Regions from separate parts of the Pseudomonas sp. C9-3 genome, predicted to be linked through region 2. Evidence: riboswitches for the same ligand, from Rfam matches in the RefSeq annotation. Region 2 holds a riboswitch; each other region holds the start of a gene.
What was found. Region 2 has a riboswitch for cobalamin ahead of RS899_RS02905 (TonB-dependent receptor plug domain-containing protein). Riboswitches for the same ligand answer to the same signal wherever they lie in the genome.

Region 1 (7,444 bases), 700 kb from region 2:
TGCCGAAGCCCCGATCCCCGCGCCCCACTCGGCCAGTTGCGGCAGGTCGATGCTGGAGTGGCGGCTGTGCAGGTCCATGTGGCCGGCGGCGAGCTTGCTGATCTTGCCGAAGCCGCCGCAGACGCTGAAGCGCTCCACCGGCACCTTGCGCAGGTGCTTGAGCGCGGCACCGGCGAAGTCGCCCATCTCGATCAGCGCGGTGTCGTCGAAACCGTAGCGACGGCGCATGGCGTCCTCGCTGGCGTTGCCGGTACAAGCGGCAAGATGACGGAAGCCGTTGGCGCGGGCGACGTCGATGCCCTGTTGGATCGAGGCGATGTAGGCCGAGCAGGAGAATGGCCGGACGATGCCGGTGGTGCCGAGGATCGACAGACCGCCGAGGATGCCCAGGCGCGGGTTCATGGTCTTCTGCGCCAGCTCGGCGCCGCCCTCGATATGGATCGTCACCTCGAAGCCGCCGGCATAGCCACACTCGGTCGCCAGCGCGGCAAGGTTGTCACGCATCATCTGCCGCGGCACCGGGTTGATCGCCGGCTCGCCCACCGCCAGCACCAGGCCGGGTTTGGTCACCGTGCCGACACCGTCCCCGGCATGAAAGCGCACACCCGGCTCATCGCTCAGCACGACACGGGCGAATACCAGCGCGCCATGGGTCACGTCCGGGTCGTCGCCGGCGTCCTTCAGGGTGCCGGCTTCGGCACCTTCAGCAGTAAGCCGGCAGAACTCCAGGCGCAGGGTCGCGCAGCGCGCCTTGGGCAGGGCGATCTGCGCGGCATCCAGCGCTTCACCGGTGAGCAGCAGGCGCGCTGCCGCGAGGCTGGTGGCCGTAGCACAACTGCCGGTGGTGTAGCCGCTGCGCAGCGGGCGTGGCTGCTCCGGGGTTTCTTCGCGCATGCTCACTCGGCCAGCGGCTTCCAGACTTCCAGCAAAGTGATCGGCAGCGCCGCGCGCCAGGTGTCGAAGCCACCCAGCGGCTGAGCCTGGGACACCGACAGGCGGGTCAGCTCACCGCCGATGCGCGCGCGCCAGCTCAGCAGCATGGATTCGCTCTGCAGGGTGACGGCGTTGGCCACCAGACGGCCGCCGGGCTTGAGCTGCTCCCAGCACTGTTCGAATACGCCGGGCAGGGTCACGCCGCCGCCGACGAAGATCGCATCCGGGCGCTCCAGCCCCTGCAGCGCTTCCGGCGCGGCGCCGCAGACCAGTTGCAGCGTTGGTACGCCGAGGGCGTCGCGGTTGAAGCGGATGTGCTCCTGGCGCCCTTCGTTGGCTTCGATGGCCAGCGTGCGGCAGCTCGGATGCGCGCGCATCCATTCGATGCCGATGGAGCCGCAACCGGCGCCGACATCCCAGAGCAGCTCGCCCGGTTTCGGCGCCAGCCGCGCCAGGGTCACGGCGCGTACATCGCGCTTGGTCAACTGACCGTCGTGGCGATAGTCATCGTCGCGCAGGCCGACCGTGAGCGGCAGGCGCTGCGCGTCTTCACCTGCGATGCACTGCACCGCCAGCAGATTCAGCGCAGCCGCCTGCGCCAGCGACCAGTCATTCGCCAGACCATCGATGCGTCGTTCGTGGTCGCCACCCAGGTGCTCCAGCACGCTGAGCCGGCTCGCAGCAAACCCTCGCTCGCGCAACAGCGCAGCAACGGCCGCAGGACTGTCGCCGTCATTGCTGAGGATCAACAGCTTCACACCGTCGTGGATCTGGGCGTTGAGTGCGGCCAATGGACGCGCCACCAGCGACAACAGCGTGCAGTCCTGCAATGCCCAGCCCATCCGCGCGGCAGCCAGCGAGGCGGAGGACGGAGCGCAAAGCACGCGCATTTCCTCGGCCGGAACCTGGCGGGCCAGGCTTGCGCCGACGCCGAACCACATCGGGTCGCCGCTGGCCAGCACGCAGGTCGGTTCGCCGCGCCGGCGCAGCACCGGCTCCAGGCTGAACGGGCTCGGCCAGGCCTGGCGGTTGGCGCGCAGACAGTGCGGCAGCAGCTCCAGCTGGCGCGGCGCGCCGATCACTTCGCTGGCGGCGAGCAGGGCACGGCGCGCGGCCTTGCCGAGGCCGGCGTAACCGTCCTCGCCGATGCCGACGATGGTCAGCCAGGGCGTCATGAAAATTCCTCGAGAGTGCGACGATCGATCCGACGGGCAGGCTTTTCCTGCCTTCGGGCAAAGCAGGCATAATACCCGCTTCGTCGGTGCTCGTAGGACGCTTCGCCCCTATCGGTGAGGTTTCCGGGAGCCGAAGAGGGAACACGGTTAAGCCGTGGCTGCCCCCGCAACTGTAAGCAGCGAGTCCGCGCAATGCGGCGCCACGGGACAGCGTTCCGTGCCGCCGGCCAGGCCACTGGGCAACCGGGAAGGCCGCGCTGGATGAGGACCTGCCAGCCAGGAGACCTGCCGACGAAACCAGTCGCGTGTGCAGACATCGAGCGGGGTGTATCGGTGTCGTGAAGTCCCCTGTGGGGATTCGCAGGTCACCGCGACCCAGCCCTGGTGACCTCAGTGCAAGACACATCCGCTCTGCCCGTCCGCCCGCATGCTTGCCCCGGCCTGCTGCGCATCGTGGCCTCCCGCGATGGCGGCATCTGCCGCATCAAGCTGCCCTGTGGGCAACTGGACGCCAACGCCGCGCGCGCCATCGCCCTGGCTGCCGAACGACATGCCGACGGCGTGCTGGAGGCGACCAACCGCGCCAACCTGCAGATTCGCGGCGTGCATGCCGGCGCTGAAAATGCGCTGAGCCATGAACTGTTGGCCGCCGGCCTCGGCCCACGTGAACTGGCGTCGGATGATGTGCGCAATCTGCTGGTCAGCCCGGCGCTCGGCCTCGACGCCGCCACGGCTTTCGACGCGGCTCCGCTGGCCCGCCAACTGCTCGACCTGCTGGAGCGCACCCCGCGCTTCCATGGCCTGTCGCCCAAGTTCGGCATCCAGCTGGACGGTGGCGAAGCCCTGGCAATGCTGGCGCACCCCAACGATCTCTGGCTGTCGGCGATGTCTGACGACGCAGCACCGCTGTTCGCCTTCGGCCTGGCCGGTTGTCCGCCACGGAACGAGACGGATCGCCCCGCCCTTGCCGCCGTCAGCGCCGAGCAGGTGCCGCTGCTGGTGGAAACCTTGCTGCAGCTGTTCCTCGACCTCGCCGGCGACGGCCAGACGCGCATGCGCCACCTGCGCGAAATGCTCGGCGACGAAGTGCTGCTGGAGCGCCTGCAGCAACGCCTGCCCTTTGCGCTGCAACTCGGACCCGCGGTGGATAACTGGCGTCGCCCTGCAGCGCAGGCTTTCGGCCATCTAGGGATTCAGCCTCAGCGCCAGCCAGAAAGCACCATGGTCGGCGCGGGATTCGTCCTCGGCCGCCTCGACAGCGCCACACTGTTCGGCCTCGCCGATCTCGCCGAGCGCTTCAGCGGCGGGCAGCTGCGGCTGACACCCTGGCAAAGCCTGATCCTGCCGGATGTGGCCCAGGTGGATGCCGCCGTTGCACTCGGCGCACTGGGCGGCCTCGGCCTGGTGATCGACGCTGCGCAGCCGCTGTCGCGCATCGTCGCGTGCAGTGGCTCCAGCGGCTGCGCGCGCGGGCTGGCCGATACCAAGGCCGATGCCTTTCGCCTGGCCGAACGCCTTCGCCACGCGCCGCCAGCTGGCGTCCACCTGTGCGGCTGCCCGCGCTCCTGCGCCGCCGCCCACGTCGCCCCCTACACCCTGCTGGCCGTCGCCGACGGCCGCTATGACCTGTTCCGTCGCGCCGATGGCGTGGCCGGCTTCGGCCAGCCGCTGGCGCGCAACCTTTCCCTCGATGCCGCCGGCGACCTGCTGGCCGCACCCGGAGCCCAACCCGATGCTTGATTACATTCGCGACGGCCAGGCGATCTATCGCCAATCCTTCGCCACCATCCGCGCCGAAGCCGACCTCACCGGCATCCCGGCCGACCTGGAGAAACTGGCCGTGCGCGTGATCCACGCCTGCGGCATGGTCGACGTGGTGCAGGACCTGCGCTTCTCCGCAGGCGCCGGTGCCATCGGCCGCGCGGCGCTGGCCGCGGGCGCGCCGATCCTCTGCGATGCGCGGATGGTCGCCGAGGGCATCACCCGCGCGCGCCTGCCGGCACACAACGAGGTGATCTGCACGCTCAACGATCCGGACGTCCCGACGCTCGCCCGCGAGCTGGGCAACACCCGCTCGGCGGTGGCCCTGGAGCACTGGCGCGAGCACCTCGAAGGCGCCGTGGTGGTGATCGGCAACGCGCCGACCGCCCTCTTCTACCTGCTGGAAATGCTCGACGCCGGCGCACCGAAACCGGCACTGATCCTCGGCTTCCCGGTGGGCTTCGTCGGCGCCATGGAGTCCAAGGACGCCCTGGCCGCCGACAGCCGCGGCGTGCCCTACGTGATCGTCCGCGGCCGTCGTGGCGGCAGCGCGATGGCGGCCGCGGCGGTGAACGCACTCGCCACGGAGGTGGAGTGATGGCCGGCCGCCTGATCGGCCTGGGCGTCGGCCCGGGCGACCCGGAACTGCTGACCCTCAAGGCGCTGCGCCTGCTGCGCGCGTCCCCGGTGATCGGCTACTTCGTGGCCAAGGCCAAGCACCACGCGGGCCAGGGCGGCAACGCCTTCGCCATCATCGAGGAGCACCTGCTCGATGAGCAGCAACGCCTGCCGCTGGTGTATCCGGTGACCACCGAAAAGCTGGAACCGCCGCTGACCTACGAAGGCGTGATCAGCGACTTCTACGACACCGCCGCCGCTCAGGTGGCCGAGCATCTGGACGCCGGCCGTGACGTCGCGGTGATCTGCGAGGGCGATCCCTTTTTCTACGGCTCCTACATGTACCTGCACGACCGCCTTTCGGATCGGTATGACACCGAAGTCGTACCCGGCGTCTGCTCGATGCTCGGCAGTGCGGCCGTGCTCGGCGTGCCACTGGTGTACCGCAACCAGAGCCTCTCGGTGCTCTCCGGCGTGTTGCCGGAAGACGAACTCAAGCGCCGCCTGGCCGACGCCGACGCAGCCGTGGTGATGAAGCTCGGCCGCAATTTCGACAAGGTCCGCAGCGTGCTGCGCGAGTTGGGCCGCGACGGCGGCGCACACTACGTCGAACGCGCGACCATGCGCGAGCAGCGCATCGTCGCGCTGGATGCCGTGGACCCGATGGCGTCGCCCTACTTCTCGATGATCGTCATCCCCGGCCAGCGGTGGAACGGCTGATGCGCACCGCTATCGTCATTCTCGGCCAGGGCGCACTGGCCACTGCCCGGCGCCTGCAGAAGGTTTATCCACAGGCGCGCGTGATGGGTCTGATGGACCGTGTTGAAGGCGCCGACGAGTCGTACGCGAACTTCGGCGATACCCTGCGCCAGCTCTACCGCGACGACACCCCGATCATCGCCCTGTGCGCCGCCGGCATCGTCATCCGTACCCTTGCCCCGCTGCTCGTGGAGAAGGGCGCCGAACCGCCGGTGCTGGCCGTCGCCGAAGACGGCAGCGCCGTGGTGCCACTGCTCGGCGGGCTCGGCGGGGTGAATAGCATCGCCCGCGAAATCGCCGCCGCACTGGAGGTGGCGCCAGCCATCACCACCAGCGGCGAGCTGCGATTCGGCGCCTGCCTGCTCGATCCGCCGCAAGGCTATGCGCTGGCGGACATCGAGCAGGGCAAACGCTTCGTCTCCGACCTGCTGGGCGGCGACACGCTGCGCATCGAAGGCGACGCCCCCTGGCTGGACAAGCTGGACCTGCCGCTGGCCGAAGACGCCGCGCACACCTTGCGCATCGATGCGGGTGCCGCTGGCATCGCACACAACGAACTGCGCATCCATCCGCGCGTCGTGCTGGCTCACGTCACGCTGGTGGATTCGCATCTGCCTGAGCGCATCCACCAGGGCCTGGCGCAAGCCGGATTGGCAAAGGCATCGCTGGCGGCGGTCATCGCCCCACGCTGCCGCATGGCCGATCCGGCCCTGGCAGAGGCCGCCAGCGAGCTGGGCGTGCCGCTGCGGTTCATCGGCAACGACAGCGAGCTGCCGCCGGCCGTGCTGCACGGCGACTCCTTCCACCTGCACCGCGCCGCGACGCCGGTCGAAGCCCAAAGCATCGGCCAGCCACGCGGCAAGCTCAGCGTGATCGGCCTCGGCCCCGGCGCCAGCGACTTCATGATCCCCGCCGTGCGCCGCGCCCTGGACGAAGCCCAGGACCTGCTCGGCTACGAAACCTACGTGAAGATGGCCGAGCCGCTGCGCGACGATCAGGTGCGCCACTGCACCGACAACCGCGAGGAAATGCAGCGCGCCCGCCACGCTTTCGAGCTGGCCGCCAGCGGGCGCCGGGTTGTGGTCATTTCCTCCGGCGACCCCGGCGTATTCGCCATGGCCGCCGCCGTGATGGAAGCCCTGCACGAGAGCGAAGACCCGCACTGGCATGGCGTGGAGCTGGAGGTGCTGCCGGGCGTGTCCGCCGCACTGGCCGCCGCGGCCAAGGCCGGGGCGCCGCTGGGGCACGATTTCTGTCTGATTTCCCTGTCGGACAACCTCAAGCCCTGGGAAACCATCGAGAAGCGCCTCGACCATGCCGGCGCCGCCGACCTGGCCATGGCCTTCTACAACCCGATCTCCAAGGCCCGCCCCTGGCAGTTGGGGCGCGCACTGGAAATCGTCCGCCGCCACCGCATGCCAGAGACGCTGGTGGTGCTCGGCCGCGATATCGGTCGCCCGGCGGAGGCCCTGCGCGTCGTCAGTCTCGGCGAGCTGACCCCGGAGATGGTCGACATGCGCACCCTGGTGATCATCGGCTCGTCGCTGACCCGACGCTTCTCCCGCGCCGGCGGTGGTGACTGGGTGTACACGCCGCGCTGGTACCGCTGAGAAAAGGCACGAGGCCTGTTTGTAGGAACGAGCTTGCTCGCGAACGGATTTCCCGGCAGCTCCGGTGCCGAACAGTTCGCGAGCAAGCTCGCTCCTACAGGAAATACCGGAGCCTCAGACATATCTTGCAAATGGCCATCGCCTTGTTGAAAATGCGATAAATTATCATTTGCAGTTTTGCGCGCCCATGTCTTCCACCTACGACGTCCAGTCGCTCTACAGCGACCATCACGGCTGGCTGCACAACTGGTTGCGCGGCCGGCTGGGCAATGCCGCCGATGCCGCCGACCTGGCGCAGGACACCTTCGTGCGCGTGCTGCTGCGGCCCGAGCGCAGTGAACTGCGCACCCCGCGCGCCTTCCTGCGGACCGTGGCCCGAGGCCTGGTGATCGATCACTGGCGCCGCGAGGAACTGGCGCGCGCCTACCTCGAATCCATCGCGCACCTGCCCGAGGCACAAGTCCCCTCGGCGGAGGCGCAGCACAGCATCCTGCAACTGCTGGAAAACATCGCCCGCCTCCTCGATGGCCTCAAGCCCAAGGTGCGCAGCGCCTTCCTGCTGGCCCAGTGTGAAGGCATGCCGCATGC
Region 2 (7,444 bases):
CGTAATCGGTCAGGACCCGATTGATGGCGGCGCCGTCCGCCGTGTAGTTGCTCATCGCTGTTGCCCTCCCAGGCCATCTTGGCCATGGAGGAAGGCTAGCACCCTGCCCCGGCCGCGCCCTGGGGGGCGACGATCGGGGCCGGTGCGTGGTGCGGGGTCAGACCACCGCGAGGTGCTGCTTGCGGCGCGGCGGCGGGAAGGCGGCGTCGAGGGCGTCGAGGTCTTCGGGCGTCAGCCGCAATTGCAGCGCGGCGGCGTTGTCGCGCACGTGCAGCGGCTCGACCGCCTTGGGAATGGCGATCACTCCCGGCTGGTGGATCAGCCAGGCCAGGGCGACGCGGGCCGGGGTGGCGTCGTGGCGGCCGGCGATATCCGCCAGTACCCGATCGCGCAGCAGGCGACCGCCCTGGCCAACCGGGCAGTAAGCCATCAGCGGCATGCGTTCTTCCTGGCACCAGGGCAGCAGGTCCCACTCGATACCGCGCTCCTCCAGGCTGAATTGCACCTGGTTGGTGGCGCAGGCCGGCTCGTTCAGCTCCTGCATATCGTCGAGATCGAAATTGGAGACGCCCCAGCGCTTGATCTTGCCCGCCTCGCGCAACCGCTCGAAGGCATCCACGGTTTCATCCAGCGGGTACTGGCCGCGCCAATGCAGCAGGTAGAGGTCCAGGCAATCGGTACCCAGGCGCCGCAGGCTGCGTTCGCAGGCCTCGGGAATGCCACGCCGGCTGGCGTTATGCGGGTAGACCTTGCTGACCAGGAAGACCTGCTCGCGCAGCCCGGCGATGGCCTCGCCGACCACCTCCTCCGAACCGCCCTCGGCGTACATCTCGGCGGTGTCGATCAGGGTCAGACCCCGCTCGATACCTTCGCGCAGGGCGGCGACCTCGCGCTTGCGCTGGAAGCTGTCCTCGCCCATGCGCCAGGTGCCCTGGCCGATGGCGGGTACGGCGGTGCCGTCGGCGAATACCACAGTGTTCATCTCGTGCTCCTTCTGACAGTTCGTTACGGGACACGGGGCCGGCCGCCCGAAACCGGGCGACGGGCACTCAGGGTAGCGCAGAAGCAGCTGGCGGGGCGTGGATCAGCGATTGGTCTGCAGGTTGCGCCGGGCGGCGTGGCGCTCGATGGCCAGGTCGATCAGGCGGCTGACCAGCTCGCTGTAGGTCATCCCGGCGGCCTGCCAGAGCTTGGGATACATGCTGATGCGGGTGAAACCGGGCAGCGAGTTGAGCTCGTTGACCAGCACCTCGCCACTGTCGGTGAGGAACACGTCGACCCGCGCCAGCCCGGAGCATTCCAGGGCGATAAAGGCGTCTACCGCGAGCTGGCGGATACGCTCGCCGGCCTCGGCCGGAATATCCGCCGGCACCACGACCTTGGCCGCATCCTCGTCGATGTACTTGCTGTCGTAGGAGTAGAAGCCGCTGCCGACGACGATTTCGCCGCAGCCGCTGGCGATCGGCTGATCGTTGCCCAGCACCGCGCACTCGATCTCGCGGCCCTTGACGGCGGACTCCACCAGCACCTTGTCATCGAAGGCCAGCGCCAGGCGCACGGCTTCGTCGTACGCGGCCTCGTCCTCGACCTTGCTGACGCCCACCGACGAGCCCATGTTCGCCGGCTTGATGAACAGCGGCAGGCCGAGCTTGCGCTGCGCCTCGGCGAACGGCGTGCGGGCGGCATTGGCGCGGGTCAGGGTGATGAAGGGCGTGATGGCGATGCCGGCGTCGCGCAGCAGGCGCTTGCTCACGTCCTTGTCCATGCAGATGGCCGAGCCCAGCACGTCGGAGCCGACGAAGGGAATATCGGCCATGCGCAGCAGGCCCTGCAGGCAGCCGTCCTCGCCCTGGGTGCCGTGGACGATGGGGAAGATCACGTCGACGTGATCGAGCAACTGACGGCTGCCGGTTTCCACCAGTTGCTGCTCGGCCTTGCCCGGCACCACGGCCAGCTCGCGATTGGAACGGTTCAGCGCAATGAGAGCCGGGTTTTCCTGGTTGAGCAGGTAGTCGGAGGCATCGTTGAGGTGCCAGCGGCCTTCCTTGTCGATACCGATCAGCACCGGTTCGAAGCGCTCGCGGTCCAGCGCATCGACGATGTTCTTCGCCGATTGCAGCGACACCTCGTGCTCCGCCGAACGCCCACCGAAAATCACTCCAACGCGCAACTTGCCCATGACAACCTCCCAAGGATCGATGGGCGCTTTCTAACACGGGCTCCAGCGCTTGGGTAGGAACAGTGACCGGCGAACAGACAGGACGCTTGCGCTCAAAACCGGTGCAGCGCCTGCGCCAGTTCGCGAGCCGCCTGGCCGCTGTGCACGCCAGGGAACAGATGAGTGAACGGCAAGGCCACGAAGCGCCCTTCGCGCACAGCGCGCAGACGCGACAGCACCGGGTCGGCACGCAGCGTTTTCTTTTTCTGCTCGGCCGTGGACCACAGCGCATCGGCCAGCAGGATCACGTCCGGGTCGCGCGCCAGCAGTTGTTCGGTGTTGGCGATGAAGCCCCGCAGTTCGACATCCTCGAAGACATTGCGAGCGCCGGCGGCGTGCAGTAACTGAGTGACCATGCCCAGCCGCCCCTGGCTGACGAGATCATGGTCGGCGCTGTCGAGGTAGAACACGTTCAGTGCTGGTTTGCCATCCACCAGCCGGCGCGCTTCCGCCAACTCGTCACGTTGCTGCTGAATGAGTGAGCGCGCCCTCTCCTGCTCACCAAGCAGGTTACCCAGCACGCCCAGGTCGGTTTCCACACTGGCGAAAAGATCGAGCGACCGCGCCGCACAACCGGCTTCGAGCAGGTAGCTGGCGACGCCCCTTCCGGCCAGTTCACCGCGGCGCAGATTTCCCAGGCCGAACGCCGAGGCGAAGCCTGCCACCACCAGGTCCGGGCGCTGCGCGTAGACCGCCTCCGCCGACGGGTACTGGCGCGCCAGCAGCGGCACGCCGCGATAGCGGCCGCCAGTCAGGTTGAGGTCGTCATCGATGTAGGCCACGCCGATCAATCGCGACCGGGCGCCCAGCGCCAGCAGCAGGTCGGCAGCGTGCTGGTTGAGGGCGAGGATGCGTTGCGGAGGGTGATCGATGTGCCAGTCCTGCGCGCAGTTGCGGTAGTCCTGGGCAGTGGCCGTCGCCATGCCCAGCATCGCCGCCAGCCCGAACGCCAGGATCGAACTGTAGGAGCGAGCTTGCTCGCGAACAGCGCCAGCGCTGAAACATCGCGGACGAAGTCCTTTCCTGCGCCCCTCGGAAGTACGTGCCGGGAAATCCCCCTCACCCCAGCCCTCTCCCTCAGGGAGAGGGAGCAGTCCGTGCAGGCTGACAGCTCGGTTTCCCCCTATGCCGAACGGTTCCCTCTCCCTCTGAGCGGGGCGCGCAGCCAGGGTTAGGGTGAGGAGCCGTTGGACGAGAAGGACGAATCCAGCCCCCTGCGTCCAGAGGTTCGCGAGCAAGCTCGCTCCTACAAAGAGCCATGCCGGCCTCATGCTTCGTCATCCACACGCAAATCCGCCACCGGCACACCATCGCGCAGGTGCTCGGTCACCACCCGACAAACCTGCTCATCACTGCGCAGGCCGTACCAGACGCGCTCGGGGTAGACCGTCAGCACCGGCCCGCGATTGCAGGGGAACTGGCAGCCGGTGCGGGTCAGCAAGGCACCCTCGGCGTTCTCGTAGAGGTCGTGGCGAATCAGTTCGCGACGCAGGGTCTTCCACAACGGCAACGCACCCCGGCGCACGCAGCGCGGCCCCGCGCAGAGGAACAGGTGATGACGATGCGGCGGCGGCGCGGACCAGTCGGGCTGCGACGGCACTGCACCGACTCCCCGGCATTCCAGCTGCTGCGCCGGATCGTCGATCGCCGCCAGCACCGCGCCGACGTCGAGCCCCCGCCGGCCCAGCGCCGATGCCGTGATGCTCGGCACCGGCGCCTGCGGAAACTCATCCGCCAGTACCGCCAGTTCGGCGCGCAGCCAGTCGAGGTAGGCGCCGTCGGTGGCGGGCTCCAGGTCGACCAGCAACAACGACGCGGCATCGGCAAGCTGCGCACGCGCTCGAGCCCAGAGCAGGTCGAATCCCTCGCTGGTGTCGATGCGCTCGACACCAGCCAGACGCGCCGACACCTCGCGGTGCAGGCGCTCGCCCTGGGCCCCGGCCAATGGGCCGACCAGCAGGATGGCCCTCATCAGAAGCTGAAGGTGTAGCGCAGCTCGGCGGTGCGCGGCCGGCCGAGGTTGTCCACCTGGCGGATGCCGTTGCTGGTGCGGCCGGTGGCGTAGTCGCGGTCCAGCAGGTTCTCCAGCAGCAGGCTCAGACGATGCGCGCGGGCCGCGTCGAGGTAGCGATAGGCATCGCCGTCGAGCACGGTGTAGTGGCCGTAGTCGTCGTCCTGGGCGCTGACGATGGAGCCCACGTAGCGAGTGGCGAGGCCAGCGCCCCAGAGGTTGTCGTCATAGCCGGCACGCACGCGGGCGAAGAAGTGCGGGATGTTGTTCACCGTCACGCCCTCGCGGCTGTCCACCAGGTTGCGCGTGGCATCGGCGGAGAGCTGCCAATGGCGGCCGAACTGCCACTGGCCGTTGGCTTCCACGCCGCGCACTTCGATCTCGCCGCTGCCGTTCACCCATTGATCGCCCGCGAGGGTGATCAGGTCGGTGATCTCGCGGCGGAACAGGGTGACGCTGCCGCTCCACGGCTGGTCGAACAGCTCGCCGGTGTAATCCAGGCCCAGCTCGGCGTTGCGACTGCGCTCGGGCTTGAGGTCACGATTGCCGACTTCGTCGCCCGGCTCGTTGACGAACAGCTGCTCGGCAGTGGGCAACTTGAAGGCCGTGCCGAACTGGCCGCGCAGCTTGAGTTGCTGGGTTAGGTCATAGAGCGAGGTCAGCATCCACACCGTGGCGCCTTCGCCGCCGGAGATTTCCTCGCGGCGCACGCCCAGGCTCGGGTGCCAGTCGGGCAGCGCGTCGATGCGCGGGCGCAGCTGGGCGTACAGCGCATGGGACTCGGCCTTGTCGTTGTCGATGATCAGCACATCGTCCTGGCCCTTGTACCACTGGTTGTCGCTCCCGAAGACCAGCTCGTGACCGCCACCGAACCTGGCCTTGCCTTCGAGCTGCGCCCCCCAGTCGGTAAAGCCCCAGTAGTCATTGTGATTGAGCACCTGGGTGCCGCCGCCCTGCAGGTTGTAGACGCGGTCGTAGCGGGTATCCCAGTCGTTGATGTGGGTCTTGGCGAACCAGCTGAAGTCGTCGTTGACGCTCTGCTGGAAGGTCGCCGTGGCGATCTGTTGCACGCGGTTGTTGCTGGTGTGGTGGTTCGATGTCGGCCGGGCGAAGTCCAGCTCGGCGTCGGCGTACTGGTAGAACAGCTCCAGCCGCGAGGCATCGCCGATGGCCTGGATGGCCTTGGCGCCGAACACGTTGACGTCATAGGAGCGGCGCTTGTCGCTGACGGTGTCAGTCATGTCACGGTCGCGGTACGGCTGGTAGCCGTCGGAGCGGTTGTGGCTGACATAGGCCATCAGGCCGAGGTCGCCCAGGCCGTTCTGCACGATCTTCTCGGCGCGGGCATCGCCGCTGCGGCCCTTGAACGTATCCAGGCCCAGGTTGACCTCACCGGACGCCTCGCGCGAACGCGCGCTGCGGGTGACGATATTGATCAACCCGGACACCGCCTGGGTGCCGAACAGCAGGCCCTGGCCGCCCTTGAGCACCTCGATGCGCTCCACCGCAGTGGTCGGCAGGGTATCGATGTAGATGCCGCCGTAGAGGCGATTGTTCAGGCGCACGCCATCCAGCAGGATCAGCGTGTCGTCGTTGCGCCCGCCCAGCAGCGAGTAGGTGCCGTAGTCGAACGGGCCATTCTTCGGCGCGACGAACAGGCCGGGCACGTACATCTGCAGCACGCGGGTGATGTCGGCACTGGGGCCGGCGCGCTCGATCTGCTCGCGGTCGATGACCTCCAGCTTGCTGCCGTAGCGAGCCATGTCGGCCACCGTCGTGGACTCCACGGAAGGCGCGCTGACGATTTCATCCGCCAAGTCGAGGGGAGCCGCCACAAGCTGCGAACTCAGGGCACAGAGGGAGAGAACGGGAGTCCAGCGCAAGGCGCGCCGGGAGTTGGAAGCAGGAGAATACAAGGTGATCGCCTCGAAATCGGGATTTCGCAGGCGGCGCAGCGACACCCGGAACGAGCGCGCCCCGGGAACCGGCTCACGCCCGCCCACCGCGGGTTTGCCAAACAGGTTCCAGGCCGGTCTCCGGGCTTGCGAGGGTCCTGGGGCATCCGCCTTCCCATGCTTGCGCACAGTGGCCTAGTGGATGCTCCGCTCGCTTACCGTTGCGGGGGCAGCGCCGGACTGATCGCACGAAGGCGACGCACCGGCTTCCCGTTTCACCCCACGCACGGCGGCGGGGGGCACCTGAAACGGGGCGCATATCAACACTTGCGATGGGAAAGCGTCAAGCTCGGGGCTTGCGCAGGATGTTGCAGGGCGGCGTCAGTGCCAGGGATCGTAGGTGCCGAAGCTCCAGATATGCCCTTCCGGATCACGACAGGTGAAGCCCTGGCCGCCGTAGTCTTCGTCCTTGATGTCGATGACGATCTGCGCGCCGCCATCCACCGCTGCGCGGTACAGCGCTTCGGCATCCTTCACCACCACGTAGATGCTCTGGGTGCAGCCGCCGATCTCGTCGGGCTGGCGCATCAGGCGGCCGTACTCGTTGTCGTGCAACGAGCCGAGCATCACCAGGCCGCTGCCGTCAGCCAGCGCCAGCTGCGCGTGGGCGATTCCGCCGTGGTCATCGGCAACGACCAGTTGCCGCTGGAAGCCGAAGGTGGCGCACAGCCAGTCGATGGCCTGGGGCGCATCGCGGTAGCGCAGGCAGGGAATGACGCTGGGGCGGACGACGGAGGCGGGCTGGGACATGGCGATCTCCGGGGCAGGACGGGCGCAATGCTCTGAGCATAGTCGGCCGTTTTTCGCTCTTCAGCGCTGCGCGGCGACCAGCAGCAACATCGGCCGCTCGCGTTCTTCGGCCAGTACCGGATTGGCCTGCACCTGCCCGGCGCTCGGGCCCCAATCCTCGACGTGGCGCAACGTCAGCCCCGCGCCAATGACCGCATTCAGGATGCTGCCCAGTGTACGGTGCTGCTTGATCACGCCCTTGGCGAGCCAGTCGGTGCGGCGCTCGCCTTCGTCCTGGTAGTGATCCACCGGCCAGCAGCGGCGACCATCGCCATCGACGACCCAGCCCGGCTTGAGCGAGGCCATGTAGATCGGGTGTTCGATGGAGAACACCAGGCTGCCGCCGGGGCGCAGCGCATCGTGTACGTTGCGGAAGAAATGCGGCAGGTCTGCGAGGTAATGCAGGGTCAGCGAGCTGTAGGCGAGGTCGAAGGCCGCGGTGGGCAGTTCGAGTTGGTCGAGGTCGGCATG
Region 3 (7,444 bases), 690 kb from region 2:
GTCCTGCCGCTGTTCTACCTGTTCATCGTACCGGCCTTCACCCTGCCATTCGCCGCCCTGCTGGTACTGCTGCCGGACGCCCTGAGCAAGACGCTCGGCGCGGCAGCGCTGGTCTACGCCGTTACCATCTTTGCCTTCGCCTACCGCTTCCACGCCACCCTCGTGGACTCGTTGCTGCTGCGCTTCGAGAACAGCGAGCTGCTGCGCAAGCTCAGCATCGAAAAAGAGACCGCCGAACGCAGCGACCAGGCCAAGACCCGCTTCCTCGCCAGCGCCAGCCACGACCTGCGCCAGCCGACCTACGCGCTGGGTCTGTACCTGGGCGCACTGAAGAAACAGCCGCTGAACGAGGCCAGCGAAAACCTCGTCGACCACATTTCCCGCGCGCTCGCCGCGCAGGGCTCGCTGTTCGACGCGCTGCTGAACATCTCACGGCTGGACGCCGGCATCGTCCAGCCCAGCGTGCAGGCCTTCTCCCTCGCCGAACTGCTCGAACGTATCCAGCAGGAATGCAGCGTGCAGGCCGCAGACAAAGGCCTGAACCTGCGCGTACGCCCCGGCGCGCCGTTCGTGAAGTCGGACCCGGCGCTGTTCGAACGCATCCTGCGCAACCTGGTGGAAAACGCCATTCGCTACACCGACCACGGCGGCGTGCTGATCGGCTGGCGCCGCCGTGGCCGCCAGGTGCGCGTGGAAGTCTGGGACAGCGGCCCGGGAATTCCCGAGCGCGAGCAACAGAAGGTGTTCTGGGAATTCCACCAGCTCAACAACCCCGAGCGCGACCGCAGCAAAGGCCTTGGCCTGGGGCTGGCCATCGTCCAGCGCACCGCCAGGTTGCTCGACCATCCGCTGGCGCTGCACTCGCGCGAAGGCCACGGCAGCGCCTTCATGATCAGCCTGCCCCGCGCCACCGCCGTGCAGCCACGCAAAGCGGAAATCCCGCCGCCGCGCACGGTGGTGGGCAGCGACAAGCTGATCTACGTGATCGAGGACGATGCGGAAAACCGCGAAGGCCTGCGCCTGCTGTTCCAGAGCTGGGAATACCGGCATGTCATCGTCGCCGACGTCGCCGACCTGCTGGCCGACCCGACCGCTGCCGCGCAGAAGCCGGACCTGATCATCAGCGACTATCGCCTGCGCGACCACCAGACCGGCATCGACGCCATCGCCCGCCTGCACGGGCACTACGAAGACGACTGGATCGCCGCCGTGCTGGTCACCGGCGACACCGACCCGCAGCTGCTCGCCCAGGCTTCGGCCCATGGCTGGCCGCTGCTGCACAAGCCGCTGGCAGCGGAGCAGCTGAAGGCGATGATCGATGAGCAGTTCAGTGAACTGGAGCCGCTGGACGATCCCCTGTAGGAACGCGGGAGCGGCTGGTTCCTGCTCACGAACGGACCTCGCCGATGACGCCAGCGTCAGGCAGTTCGCGAGCAAGCTCGCTCCTACGAAGAACGACTACGGGCGATACAGGTGCGCATGCCCCGCGCTGTACAGCGATGAGTCGGCGAAGCCTTCCGCCCCCAGCACCTTGCCCACCAGGATCAGCGCCGTGCGCTTGAAATCCTTTGCCGCGGCCTTTGCCAGAATATCGCCCAGCGTACCGGTGACCTGATCCTGGTCCGGCCAGCTCGCCCGGTGGATCACCGCGATGGGGCAATCGGCGCCGTAGTGCGGCAACAGTTCGGCGACGATGTTCGGCAACTGCCCCACGCCCAGGTGAATCGCCAGGGTCGCGCGGTGCTGCGCCAGTTCGGCAAGGGATTCGCCTTCGGGCATGCGTGTCTTGCTGGCGTAACGGGTGAGGATCAGCGTCTGTGAGATATCCGGCAGGGTCAGCTCGCAGCCGAGTATCGCTGCACAGGCAGAAGTGGCCGTGACGCCGGGAACGATCTCGTAGGGAATACCCAGTTCACGCAGGTGGCGAATCTGCTCGCCGATGGCGCCGTACAGTGAAGGGTCGCCGGAGTGCACGCGGGCAACGTCCTTGCCTTCGCCGTGGGCCTGCGCCAGCAGTGCAACAATTTCGTCCAGGTTCAGCTCGGCGGTATTCACCACGCGCTCGGCGCTATGACCCTCCAGTACCGCTGGCGGTACCAGCGAGCCGGCGTAGAGGATCACCGGGCAGGAACGGATCAGCCGCTGGCCCTTGACCGTGATGAGTTCCGGGTCGCCGGGGCCGGCGCCGATGAAATGGACCGTCATGGCTGCTCCTGTTCGGATTCGACGGGGATGAAGGCCAGCGCGCAGGTGGCCTGATCGCTGCGGCGCTTGCCCACCAGCAATCGCGCCGGCGCACCGGCCTGGGCTTCGGCCTGCAGCAGTGCCGCGGCTTCGGCCACGCTGGCAGCACCGATGGCCGTGCGGACCGTTTCGGATGTGCGGTCCAGGCGCGGTTCGCACGCGGCCAGTTGTTGCGGCGTGAACAGCGCCAGCGGCAGGTCGAGGGCGGCAGCCAGCGCCGTCAGTCCCTCCTCGTCGGCCTTCAGCGTGGCGCTGGCCAGCGCGGTGAGGTTCGACTCATCGAGACCGGCCTCGGCCAGCGTCTGCACCAGCAAGGCGCGCAGTTCATCGAGCGTGCAGCCGCGGCGGCAACCGAGGCCGGCAACCAGCGTCATCAGCAATCTCCCAAAAACAAAACCCCGCAGACGGCCGGGCCGCCTGCGGGGTCGAGCATAGCGCCTGGATCAGACCGACGGTGCGAAGCGACGGAACAACCAGGCAGCGACAAGGCCCAGGGCCGCCCAGAACACCGCGTTGGTGATCAGCGAGGCGACGATGAACTCGTGGGCGATGCTTTCCGGCGCGAGGCTGGAATGCACTTCCGGCTGCGGCGCGCCGATCACATGCGGCACCACCAGCAGGGCGATACCGATGCCACGCAGCGCCCAGTTGCGGCCGAACACCAGCAGCGCAAGGCCGCCAGCGGTGGCAGCGGCGGTGCCGATCCACCAGGTCTGGCGCAGGGTCAGATCGGCAGCGGCGGTGCCGGGCACCTCCGGCGGCAGGCCAAGGGACGGCGCCAGGGTGAACACGGCGAAACCGGCCAGGCCCCAGAGCAGGCCTTCGGAGGTCTTGCCCGGCGCACGCAGGGTGAACAGGCCAGCCAGCATCAGGGCGAAGCCCACCGCGACCACCAGGTTGCCGCCAGTGGTGGAGAGGATGCGCTGCCAGCCGTCTTCCGGCTCCCAGGCTTCCGCGTCGTGCTCGTGAGCGGCCGCTGCGCCTGCAGCGTGTTCATGGGCGTGCTCGTGGTTTTCTTCGACCAGCGCGGCAGCCGGTTCGGCTTTCTCGTAGGTTTCCGCCTTGAGGATCAGCGGGGATACCCACAGCAACTGGACCACAGTCAGCACCAGCGCCGCGATCAGACCGGCGAAACCGGCGGTCTGGGCGATACGTTTGATCATTTGCTCTTTCCTTTTCCTTCTCCGAACTCTCAAATCGAGCGAGCTAGAGCCAGGCAAGGCGGAGGGCCGGGGACGCAGAGTTGACTGTAGTCAATGAGCAGTCCACGACGATTCTCCAACGCTGCCTGGCCGACGCGCAGCCGATTGGACTCAGAACAGCGTCAGTGGCAGGGGAAGCCCGCACTGTGACGAGTATCGTGGGCGGCGTTGTGCACCGCATCGATGTGCGAGAAGCCGGCGAAATACACCAGCAGCGCACCGAGCAGGCTGGCGCCAACGGCCAGGCTGATGCGCTTGGAAAGGGGGATGGAAGTGCTCGACGCGTGCGTCAGGGTGCTGCTGGACATGAACGTTCCCTCTGGAAATCAAAGTAAGAGAACGCAGAGGTTGAACGCATTCGAACGCGCCGGAACGGCCGCGCCACGGCCTGCGCCCGCCCACCGCGGGTTTGCCAAAAACGAAGAATTCCAGGCCGGTCTCCGGGCTTGCGATGTCGGCCAGTGGCCAAGCGGGTCAACCTTCCCATGCCGGAGCACAGTGGCTACTGATGACCCTACGATCGCTTACCGTTGCGGGGGCAGCGCCGGACTGGTCCTTGCGGACGCACCGGCTTCCCGTTTCACCTCGCGCGCGTGGCGCGAGACACCTGAAACCGCGCTAGCTGACCACGAAGCCCTGCAAGCGTCAACCGATCCCCGGCGATTGACCGCCCCGCCGTCGCTGCGTAGCCTTCCTCCCTTCGAGGTTCTCCGGCGCTGGCCGGAGCTAAGAGGGAACGTGGAAATCTTCGGATGCGCCACGGCTGCCCCCGCAACTGTGAACAGCCTGTTCTTTCACGAGCCACTGCCGGCCACGGCGGGAAGGCGAGAGAACTCAAGAGGGCTGTGAGCCAGGAGACCTGCCTCGAGCAGTATCACGACAACCGGGCGGGGTGATCCGGTGGCGACCTTCGTTGCGCGGCGAACCCGCGCGCGCGCCCTTCATCCGCCCTCTCGCACCGCATCCTGCTCACGAGGCGCGCATGAAGACCCTGGCCAAACTCCCCGTCACCATCGTCACCGGCTTCCTTGGCGCCGGGAAGACCACCCTGCTCCGCCACATGCTGGATAACGCCGAAGGTCGCCGCATCGCGGTGATCGTCAACGAATTCGGCGAGCTGGGGATCGACGGCGAAATCCTCAAGCAGTGCTCCATCGGTTGCAGCGAAGAAGAAGCGGTCGGCCGCGTCTTCGAGCTGGCCAACGGCTGCCTGTGCTGCACCGTGCAGGAAGAATTCTTCCCGGTGATGCGCGAGCTGGTGGCGCGCCGTGGCGACCTCGATCAGATTCTCATCGAGACCTCGGGCCTGGCCCTGCCCAAGCCGCTGGTGCAAGCCTTCCAGTGGCCGGAAATCCGCAACGCCTGCACCGTTGACGCGGTGATCACCGTGGTCGACAGCCCGGCCGTGGCCGCCGGCACCTTTGCCGCCCATCCCGAGCAGGTGGACGAGCAGCGCAAGCAGGATCCGAACCTGGACCACGAATCGCCGCTGCACGAACTCTTCGAAGACCAACTCGCCAGCGCCGACCTGGTGGTGCTGAACAAGGCCGACCTGCTCGACGCCGACGCGCTCGCCCGCGTCCGCGCCGAAGTCGCCGAGGAGCTGCCGCCAGCGGTGAAGATCGTCGAAGCCAACTCCGGCCAGCTGCCGCTCTCCGTCCTGCTGGGTCTGAATGCCGAGGCCGAGCTGCACATCGACAGCCGCCCCACGCATCACGACCACGAAGGCCATGAAGACCACGACCACGACGAGTTCGACTCCTTCCACGTCGACCTGCCGGAAGTGGAGGAACGCGCCCTGCTCGACGCACTGAACGCGCTGGTCGAGCGCCATGCCGTGCTGCGCATCAAGGGCTTCGTCGCCATTCCCAGCAAGCCCATGCGCCTGCTGGTGCAGGGCGTCGGCAAGCGCTTCGACAAACACTTCGACCGCGCCTGGCGCAGCGATGAAACCCGTAGCACGCGCCTGGTGGTGATCGGCCAGGAGCTGGACCAGGCCACCATCGCCAACGAGCTGCGTACCGCCCTGGCGTAACACTGTTTTTGTAGGAGCGAGGGGGACGCCTAGTCCTTGCTCGCGAACCAACCCCGCAGCGGGGCGATGTTCGCGAGCAAGCTCGCTCCTACGAAGAGCCACCATCGAGCAAGCCCATGCACCTGCTGCGCACCCAACCCGGCGGCTTCGTCCCCGACGACGGCATCGCCGACCTGGCCCAGACGCCTGCCGACCTGGTGATTCTCTGCAGCGGCGATTCGCACCTGGCGCTGCTCGCCGAGGCCGCCCGCGAGCTGCCGGAGGACTACCCGAGCCTGCGCCTGGCCAACCCCATGCAACTGCAGAACCACGCCTCGGTGGACCTCTACGTCGACGAGGTACTGCAGCACGCCAAGGTCATCCTGATCTCCGTGCACGGTGGCGTCGGCTACTGGCGCTACGGCATGGAGCAACTGGCGGCGCTGGCCGAGCGCGGCATCACGCTGATCGCCGTACCCGGCGACGACAAGCCCGACCCCGAACTGACCGCGCTGTGCAATGTGCCCGCGCTGGACGCCGAGCGCCTGTGGCAGTACCTGCGCCAGGGCGGCCTGGACAATGCCCGGCAGTTCTTCGCCTGTCTCGCCACGCGCCATCTGCAACGCGACTACCCGTGGAGCGAACCGCAGACGCTGCCGCGCGTCGCGCTGTATCACCCGCAGACCGGCAGTTGCGACCTCGCCCGCTGGCAGGCCGACTGGCACCCGGAGTGCCCGGTGGCCGCCTTGCTGTTCTATCGCACGCACCTGCAGGCGGCGAATACCGGCTTCATCGATACCTTCTGCGAACGCCTGCAGGCCCAGGGCATCAATCCGCTACCCATCGCCGTCGCCAGCCTCAAGGAAGCTGCGTGCCTGGAAGCGGTGGAAAACCTGCTCGATAGCGCCGACGCCGAACTGATCATCAACACCACGGGTTTCGCCCAATCGAACCCGGAAGCGCCGCAGGACCGGCCGTTCCAGCGCGACGTGCCGGTGCTGCAAGCCATCTGCTCACTGGACAACCTCGACCTCTGGCGCGCCAACCCGCAGGGCCTCGGCCCCCGCGACCTGGCCATGCACATCGCGCTGCCGGAGCTGGATGGCCGCCTCATCACCCGGCCGATCAGCTTCAAGGGCCTGGCCTGGCGCAGCGAGCGCAGCCAGAGCGACGTGGTCTGCTACCTGCCGCACTGGCCGGGCATGGATTTCGTCGCTGAACTGGCGCGGCGCTGGATGCTGCTGGCGCGCAAGGCCAATGCCGACAAGCGCGTGGCGCTGATCCTGGCGAACTACCCGACCCGCGACGGCCGCATCGGCAATGGCGTGGGCCTCGATACGCCAGCCGCCGCGCTGAATATCCTCCGGGCGCTGGAGGCCCAGGGCTATCCCGTCGCCGGCCTGCCCGAGTCCGGCACCGCGCTGATCCACAGCCTGCTCGGCGGCGTCAGCAACGATCTCGACAGCCTCGACCTGCGGCCCTGCGCGCAGAGCCTGGCGCTGGACGACTACCTCGCCTGCTTCGCCCGCCTGCCCGAGGTCAACCAGCAAGCCGTGCGCGAACGCTGGGGCGAGCCTCAGCAGGACCCGATGTTCCGCAGCGGCCGGATGATGGTCGCCGGCCTGCGCTTCGGCCTCGGCTTCGTCGGCATCCAGCCGGCGCGCGGCTACCAGTTGGACGCGGCGGCGATCTACCACGATCCGTCGCTGGTGCCGCCCCACGGCTACCTCGCCTTCTACTTCTGGCTGCGCGAAGTGTTCGGCGCCGACGCATTGGTCCACGTCGGCAAGCACGGCAATCTGGAATGGCTGCCGGGCAAGGGCGTCGGTCTCTCCGAGGAGTGCTGGCCGGACGCGATCCTCGGCCCGCTGCCGAACCTCTACCCGTTCATCGTCAACGACCCCGGCGAAGGTGCCCAGGCCAAGCGCCGCGCCCAGGCGGTGATCATCGACCACCTGATGCCGCCGCTGACCCGTGCGGAAAA
Region 4 (7,444 bases), 590 kb from region 2:
CGGGTCGATCAGACTCAGGCCGAGCGCGGTCTGCCAGCCCAGTACTTCGCGGGCAACGCTGGCCTCGAAGCCATTGATGCGCGCCTTGTTGATGTTCTCCGGCTGGTTGCTGGTGCTGTCCCAGGCGATCAGGTCGTCGACCTCGGTGCGGTACAGCGAGGCTTCCAGGTGCGTGCCTTCGATGTCGCCGCGCCATTGCAGCTCGTAGGTCTTCGAGGTCTCGGCCTTCAGGTCCGGATTGCTCGCGCCGGGGTAGTAGAGGTCGCTGAAGGTCGGTGCGCGGAAGCCTTCGCCGTAGCTGGCGATCCAGGTCTGGTTGTCGCCGACCGGCAGGCTGAAGGCGGCGTTCCAGCTGTTCTGGCTGCCGTAGGCCTGGTTGTTGTCGTGGCGGATGCCCAGCTCGGTGCCGAAGTTGTCGCCCTTGAAGCTGTGCTGGGCGAAGAAGGCGCGGTTGCTGCGCTGGTCCTCGGCGAAGTCGGTGCTGCCGTCGACCTTGTCTTCGTACCAGTCGGCGCCCAGGGCCAGTTGATTGGACTCGTCCAGTTGCAGTCGGTTGATCCAGCTCGCCGAGTGGCGGGTGGTTTCCAGCGTGCCATTGTTCCAGCTGTCGGCCGCGCCCACGGCCTTGTTGCGGTCGAAGCTGCGGCCCAGCTCCAGGCGGCTGTTCCACATGTTGGTGATCTGGCCGTCGAGATAGGCGCTGTAGCTGCTGACGCGGAATTCGTCGCGGGGCGAGCCCGGCTCGAAGTTGTAGGCGTCGTCGTACTCGTTCTTGCCGCGCTGATCGTTGAGGTTCAGGCCGGCCTTCCAGTCGTCGCTGAAGCGATGGTCCAGGTTCAGGTGCACGGCCTTGTTGCGCTGGGCGTCGTGGTCGTTGTCGGCGCCGACGTTGTCGCTGGTGCGGTCCCAGCCCTGGCTCTCGTCCAGGCTGCCGCCGAGGTTGTAGCGGGTCTGCTCGTTGCCGCCGGAGAGGCTCAGGCTACGCTCGAAGGTGTCGTGGCTGCCGGCGGCCAGGCGGACTTCCGGGTGCAGGCCGGCTTCGCCGCGGCGGGTGAAGATCTGGATGACGCCGCCAATGGCGTCGGCGCCGTACAGCGCCGAGCGCGGGCCACGGGTCACTTCGACGCGCTCGATGCTATCGATGCTCAGGTAGTCCAGGCGGGCAATGCCGCTGCTGGCCGAGGCGATGCGCTGGCCGTCCACCAGCACCAGGGTCTGCGCGGTGCTGGTGCCGCGCACGGAGTACGAGACCACGCCGCCGGAGCTACCCATCTGCACGCCGGGTACACGGGCGAGCAGGTCAGGGACGCTGCGCACCTGCAGGCGCTCGATGTCGGCGCGGGTGAACACGCTGTTGGCCGAGGTGGCTTCGGCGCGCGGCTGGGCCTGGCGCGCGGAGGTGATCACCTGGTCGGAGAGCCGGTAGATGTCGTCGGCGGCGAACGCCAGGCCGGGCAGCAGGCTGGTGGCCAGGGCGAGTCGGGTCAGTTTCATGGAGCGTCCTCAAAAGCGGGCGGATGACTTTCGAGGAGGGCGTGGCAAGGGCGGCAGGCCGCACTTGACGGTGCGGCCCTCCGCAACACCTGTCGGGGCGTGTCGAGGGCGGTCTCCGGGCTGCCGACGTCACATCGCCGCCTTCCCACAAGAGCAGTGGCCATGGCGATGCTGCGCTCCCTGGGGGAGTGCGTCGGTTACCGTTGCGGGGGCAGCGCAGGTCTTTCACCTGCTTCCCGTTACCTCGAACGAAAACGGGCGCACCTTAGTAGGTGCGCCCGTGGCTGGCAATACTCAGGACGAGGGATGTGCTCAGCGGTCGCCGAGGACGTGCAGGCGCGCACGTAGCGCGGCTTCGATGCCGGCAGCGTCCAGACCGCACTCCGCCAGCATCTGCGCAGGCTTGGCATGCTCGACGTAGTAGTCCGGCAGGCCCAGGTGCAGGATCGGCTGCTGGATATTCTCGCGGGCGAGGAATTCGCTGACGGCGGCGCCGGCGCCACCCATCACCGAGTTCTCCTCGATGGTCACCAGCAACTCGTGGCTGGCGGCCAGCTGGCGCACCAGTTCCTCGTCCAGCGGCTTGACGAAGCGCATGTCGGCGACCGTGGCGTCGAACTGTTCGGCGACTTTCAGTGCCTCGGCCAGCTGCACGCCGAACACCAGGAAGGCGACCTTGCCGGCCTTGCCTTCGCGGCGCACCACGCCCTTGCCGATTTCCACCGGTGCCAGCTCGGCTTCGATGGCGGCGTTCGGGCCGGTGCCGCGCGGGTAGCGTACCGCCGCCGGGCCTTCGAAGTGATGGCCGGTGGTGAGCAGCTTGCGCAGTTCGTTCTCGTCACTGGGGGTCATCACCAGCATGCCGGGGATGCAGCGCAGGTAGGAGAGGTCGAAGCTGCCGGCGTGGGTCGGGCCGTCCTCGCCCACCAGGCCGGCGCGGTCGATGGCGAACAGCACGTCGAGGTTCTGCACCGCGACGTCGTGGATCAACTGGTCGTAGCCGCGCTGCAGGAAGGTGGAGTAGATCGCCACCACCGGCTTGGCGCCGTCGCAGGCCATGCCGGCCGCCAGGGTTACGGCGTGCTGTTCGGCGATGGCGACGTCGAAGTAGCGATCCGGGAACTTGTCGGCGAAGGCCACCAGGTCGGAGCCTTCCTTCATCGCCGGGGTGATGCCGACCAGGCGCGGGTCCTGGGCAGCCATGTCGCACAGCCACTGGCCGAATACGCTGGAGTATTTCGGCCCGCCCGCCTTCTTCGGCACGGCATGGGCGGGGGCGCCCTCGGGTTCGAGCTTGGTGATGGCGTGGTAGCCGATCGGGTCGATCTCGGCCGGGCCGAAGCCCTTGCCCTTCTTCGTCACCACGTGCAGGAACTGCGGGCCCTTGAGGTCACGCATGTTGCGCAGGGTGGCGATCAGGGTCGGCAGGTCGTGGCCGTCGATGGGGCCGATGTAGTTCCAGCCCAGCTCTTCGAAGAGCGTGCCGGGGACCAGCATGCCCTTGGCGTATTCCTCGGTGCGGCGGGCGATCTCCCAGGCGCCGGGCAGGCGCGAGAGCACCTTCTTGCTGCCTTCGCGCATGCTGCTGTAGGTGCGGCTGGAGAGGATCTTGGCCAGGTAGTTGGACAGGCCGCCGACATTGTTGGAGATCGACATGTCGTTGTCGTTGAGGATCACCAGCATGTCGGCCTTCACTTCCGACGCGTGGTTGAGCGCCTCGAAGGCCATGCCGGCGGTCAGCGCGCCGTCACCGATCACTGCCACCGACTTGCGGTTGGAGCCCTGCATGCGCGCGGCGATGGCCATGCCCAGGGCGGCGCTGATGGAGGTGCTGGAGTGGCCGACGCCGAAGGTGTCGTACTCGCTCTCCGAGCGGCGCGGGAAGGCGGCCAGGCCGTCCTTCTGGCGCAGGCTGCCCATGCGCTCGCGGCGACCGGTGAGGATCTTGTGCGGGTAGGCCTGGTGGCCGACGTCCCACACCAGGCGGTCGTCCGGGGTGTCGAAGACGTAGTGCAGGGCGACCGTCAGCTCGATGACGCCCAGGCCAGCGCCGAAGTGGCCGCCGGTCTGGCCGACGCTGTACAGCAGGTACTGGCGCAGTTCGTCAGCGAGGGTCAGCAGCTCCGCTTCCCCCAGCCGGCGCAGCTCGACCGGCGTGCTGGCGCGGTCGAGCAGAGGCGTGGCGGGGCGCTCGCGGGGAATCTCGTGGAACGTCGTGGGCATCAGGCTGATCGTTATGAGAGGCAAAGATGCGGAAGTTTACCCGAAGCTCCGGATTGGCCCAAGCAACGTGGGGCCAATCCTTTGGACGACCGGATGGTCGGGATTCGGCCGTCGGCTGTGCTGAAATCGTCGTCGCCCTTGCCGATTGCAGGCAAGCCAGCCCCGGCGCCAGGCGCCACTGTAGGCACGATGACCGACCGGCGGCGGTTTGCCGCAGCCTTTTGTAGCAATCGAGGAGGATGGCGTGACCCGACTGAGCCTGGAAGAACTGCGCGAATTGTCCGAGGCGATCCTGCGTCGCCACGGTTTCAGCGAGCCCCATGTGCAGGGTGTGACCGACACTGTGATGGCCGGCGAGCGCGATGGCTGCACGTCCCACGGTGTTTGGCGCCTGCTCGGTTGCATCCATACGGCGCGCGCCGGCAAGGTCTCGCTGGACGCTGTGCCAGAGCTATCGGAACCGGCGCCGGCGCTGGTGCGGGTGGACGCCAAGGGCGGCTTCTCGCAGTGCGCCTTCGATCTCGGCCTGCCGAAGCTGGTCGAAAAGGCGCGCAGCCAGGGCATTGCGGCGATGGCGGTCAACCATTGCGTGCACTTTTCGGCACTGTGGGTGGAGATCGAGCGCATCGTCACCCACGGCCTCGTGGCCCTGGCCGTCACTCCGGCCCAGGCCTATGTGGCGCCGGACGGTGGGACGCGGCCATTGTTCGGCACCAATCCCATCGCCTTCGGCTGGCCGCGCGCCGGGCAGAACCCCTATGTCTTCGACTTCGCCACCACGGTCGTGGCGCGTGGTGAAATCCAGCTGCACGAGCGCGAGGGCAAGTCGATTCCGCTGGGCTGGGGGATCGATGCGCAGGGCAACCCCAGCACTGACGCAAGTGCCGTGCTCGACGGCGCCATGCTCACCTTTGGCGGGCACAAGGGCTCGGCGCTGGCGACCATGGTCGAGCTGATCGCCGGCCCGCTGATCGGCGACCTGACCAGTGCCGAGTCCACGGTGTTCGACGAAGGCACGAAGTCCTCGCCGTACCACGGCGAATTGCTGATCGCCATCGACCCGGCGCGCTTCCTCGGCGCCGAAGCGCCACAGCACCTGGCGCGGGCCGAGACGCTGTTCGAGTCCATCGTCGACATGGGCGCGCGCCTGCCGTCCCAGCGGCGCTTCACGGCACGCGAGCGCAGCCTGAAAGAGGGCGTGGCGATCAGCGATTCGCTGTATGCCGATTTGCGCGCGCTGCTGGAATAAGGCCGTCCACCAGTAGGAGCAACTGCCTTCGTCTGAAAGTCCGTGCTTGGGATTTCCCTCTCCCTAACCCTCTCCCTGAAGGGAGAGGGGACTCTATGGTGCAGGTTGGAACCACGATGTCAGCCGGCACAGGCAACTCCCTCTCCCTTCAGGGAGAGGGCGGGGGAGAGGGCTTGAGCCAGCACAGGATTGTCCAGGTATGGAGCCCTGCCCGCGATCACGCGCAGGGCGCCATACCTCTTCGCATAAAAAAGCCCCGGCGCAAGGCCGGGGCTGAGCATCGGTGCGGGACTGGCCGACAGTTCACTCCCGCGCCGACGAACCCTCAGCGAGTCACGGCGTTGCGTGTCGTCTCGCCATCCACCAACCGGGCGATGCCCAGCGGGTTGGCGTCCTTCAATGCGTCGGGCAGCAGCGCGTCCGGGTAGTTCTGGTAGCACACCGGGCGCAGGAAGCGGTCGATGGCCAGGCTGCCGACGGATGTGCCGCGCGCGTCGGAGGTCGCCGGGTATGGCCCGCCGTGGACCATCGCGTCGCAGACTTCCACACCGGTCGGGTAGCCATTGATCAGCAGGCGCCCGGCCTTGCGCTCCAGCACCGGCACCAGGGCGGCGAAGTGTGTGAGGTCGCCCGGTTCGGCGATCAGCGTGGCGGTGAGCTGGCCGTGCAGGCCGTCCAGCGCGCGGCGCAGTTCGGCCTCGTCAGCCACTTCGACGACGATGGTGGTCGGGCCGAAGACTTCTTCCTGCAGCAGTTCTTCACCTTCCAGCAGCAGGCTGGCCTTGGCCTGGAACAGTTGCGGGAACGCCTGCCGGCCCTCCTGCGGGTGCCCGGCGAGGTGCCGCAGGCCGGGGTGGGTGAGCAGCTTGGCGATGCCCTTCTCGTAGCTTTTCAGGGTGCCGGCGTTGAGCATGGTCTGCGCCGGGCGCTGGCCGATCTCGGCGATCAGGTTGGCGGTGAACAGGCTGAAGGCCGGCGAAGCGATACCGATCACCAGGCCGGGGTTGGTGCAGAACTGGCCGCAACCCATCACCACGGAATCGACCAGCTCGCGGGCGACTTTCTCGCCGCGTGTTTCCAGTGCGGCGGGCAGGACCAGCACCGGGTTGATGCTGCTCATCTCGGCGAATACCGGGATCGGCTGCGGGCGCGCGGCAGCCAGGTCGCACAGTGCGCGACCGCCCTTGAGCGAGCCGGTGAAGCCGACCGCCTGGATCGCCGGGTGCTTCACCAGCGGCTCGCCGACGCCAGCGCCGTAGATCATGTTGAACACGCCAGCGGGCATGCCGGTGGATTCGGCTGCGCGGACGATGGCTTCGCCGACGAGTTCGGCGGTCGCCATGTGGCCGCTGTGGGCTTTCACCACGACCGGGCAGCCAGCAGCCAGAGCGGCGGCGGTATCGCCACCGGCGGTGGAGAAGGCCAGCGGGAAGTTGCTGGCGCCGAACACAGCGACCGGGCCGACGCCGGTGCGGTACTGGCGCAGGTCCGGGCGTGGCAGCGGCTGGCGCTCGGGGAGTGCGCGGTCGATGCGCGCACCGAGGAAGTCGCCTCGGCGCAGGACCTTGGCGAACAGGCGCATCTGGTTCGCGGTGCGACCGCGCTCGCCCTGGATGCGAGCGGTGGGCAGCGCGGTTTCGCGGCAGACAGTGGTGATGAAGTCGTCGCCGAGGGCTTCCAGTTCGCTGGCGATGGCGTCGAGGAACTGCGCGCGGCGTTCTGGCGACAGCGCGTTGTAGGCCGGGAAGGCAGTTTCGGCGGCGCGAGCGGCGGCGTCGACTTCGGCTTCGGTGGCCTGGAGGAATTCGCGGGGCAGGGCTTCGCCGGTGCTGGCGTCGAGGCTCTGCAGGCGGACAGTGCCGGCGCCGACGCGCTGGCCGGCGATGAAGTTCTGGGCGGTCATGGGCGGGCTCTCTGGTGGAAAAGTGCAGACGAGGAGCGAAAGCCCCTCACCCCAGCCCTCTCCCAGAGGGAGAGGGGGGCAGATTGTGCGACCGGTGATGCTGGAGTCAGCCGGTCATACAGTGCTCGGAAACCGCGACCATACCGGCGAGCACTGGGGTTCGCGCTGGCACGTACGGTCCCCTCTCCCTGTGGGAGAGGGTTAGGGTGAGGGGGTTCTACCGCCACTCAGAGCCCCACATCCGGCAGCTTCGGCCGATTCGCCAGCGCCTTGGCCATGATCGTCTCCACGTGCTCGCGGTCCGCGCCTTGCAGCGCCAGGCGCGGCGGGCGGGTGAGGGCGGTGCCGCGGCCGGCGATCTCTTCGCAGAGCTTGATGCATTGCACCAGGTCCGGGCGGGCGTCGAGGTGGAGGATCGGCATCAGCCATTCGTAGATCGGCATGGCTTCTTCGTAACGGCCGGCCTTGCACAGGCGGAAGATGGTCTCGCCCTCTTGCGGGAAGACGTTGGACATCCCCGAGATCCAGCCTTCGGCGCCCACGGCGATGCTTTCCAGCACCACGTCGTCGAGGCC

Region 1: another riboswitch for cobalamin. It lies ahead of cobG (precorrin-3B synthase); the one in region 2 lies ahead of RS899_RS02905 (TonB-dependent receptor plug domain-containing protein).
Region 3: another riboswitch for cobalamin. It lies ahead of cobW (cobalamin biosynthesis protein CobW); the one in region 2 lies ahead of RS899_RS02905 (TonB-dependent receptor plug domain-containing protein).
Region 4: another riboswitch for cobalamin. It lies ahead of RS899_RS00270 (TonB-dependent receptor domain-containing protein); the one in region 2 lies ahead of RS899_RS02905 (TonB-dependent receptor plug domain-containing protein).

What each region holds. Positions count from the first base shown of each region.
Region 1 is NZ_CP135919.1:6,614,090-6,621,533, reverse strand. Features, by position in the region: gene RS899_RS30475 (cobalt-precorrin-5B (C(1))-methyltransferase) at 1-894, opposite strand, end outside; gene cbiE (precorrin-6y C5,15-methyltransferase (decarboxylating) subunit CbiE) at 897-2,108, opposite strand; cobalamin riboswitch at 2,176-2,415, shown strand; gene cobG (precorrin-3B synthase) at 2,493-3,848, shown strand; gene RS899_RS30460 (precorrin-8X methylmutase) at 3,841-4,467, shown strand; gene RS899_RS30455 (precorrin-2 C(20)-methyltransferase) at 4,467-5,207, shown strand; gene cobJ (precorrin-3B C(17)-methyltransferase) at 5,207-6,856, shown strand; gene RS899_RS30445 (sigma-70 family RNA polymerase sigma factor) at 7,044-7,444, shown strand, end outside.
Region 2 is NZ_CP135919.1:645,224-652,667, reverse strand. Features, by position in the region: gene RS899_RS02930 (nuclear transport factor 2 family protein) at 1-55, opposite strand, end outside; gene RS899_RS02925 (aldo/keto reductase) at 158-982, opposite strand; gene ddlA (D-alanine--D-alanine ligase) at 1,085-2,179, opposite strand; gene RS899_RS02915 (ABC transporter substrate-binding protein) at 2,272-3,141, opposite strand; gene RS899_RS02910 ((2Fe-2S) ferredoxin domain-containing protein) at 3,486-4,190, opposite strand; gene RS899_RS02905 (TonB-dependent receptor plug domain-containing protein) at 4,190-5,992, opposite strand; cobalamin riboswitch at 6,240-6,446, opposite strand; gene RS899_RS02900 (VOC family protein) at 6,506-6,934, opposite strand; gene RS899_RS02895 (class I SAM-dependent methyltransferase) at 6,995-7,444, opposite strand, start outside.
Region 3 is NZ_CP135919.1:6,628,837-6,636,280, reverse strand. Features, by position in the region: gene RS899_RS30535 (hybrid sensor histidine kinase/response regulator) at 1-1,362, shown strand, start outside; gene cobM (precorrin-4 C(11)-methyltransferase) at 1,459-2,205, opposite strand; gene RS899_RS30525 (cobalamin biosynthesis protein) at 2,202-2,618, opposite strand; gene RS899_RS30520 (CbtA family protein) at 2,688-3,407, opposite strand; gene RS899_RS30515 (CbtB domain-containing protein) at 3,569-3,754, opposite strand; cobalamin riboswitch at 3,861-4,072, opposite strand; cobalamin riboswitch at 4,133-4,327, shown strand; gene cobW (cobalamin biosynthesis protein CobW) at 4,429-5,481, shown strand; gene cobN (cobaltochelatase subunit CobN) at 5,598-7,444, shown strand, end outside.
Region 4 is NZ_CP135919.1:55,140-62,583, forward strand. Features, by position in the region: gene RS899_RS00270 (TonB-dependent receptor domain-containing protein) at 1-1,494, opposite strand, end outside; cobalamin riboswitch at 1,584-1,787, opposite strand; gene dxs (1-deoxy-D-xylulose-5-phosphate synthase) at 1,807-3,717, opposite strand; gene RS899_RS00280 (Ldh family oxidoreductase) at 3,962-4,966, shown strand; gene RS899_RS00285 (aldehyde dehydrogenase (NADP(+))) at 5,292-6,869, opposite strand; gene RS899_RS00290 (dihydrodipicolinate synthase family protein) at 7,097-7,444, opposite strand, start outside.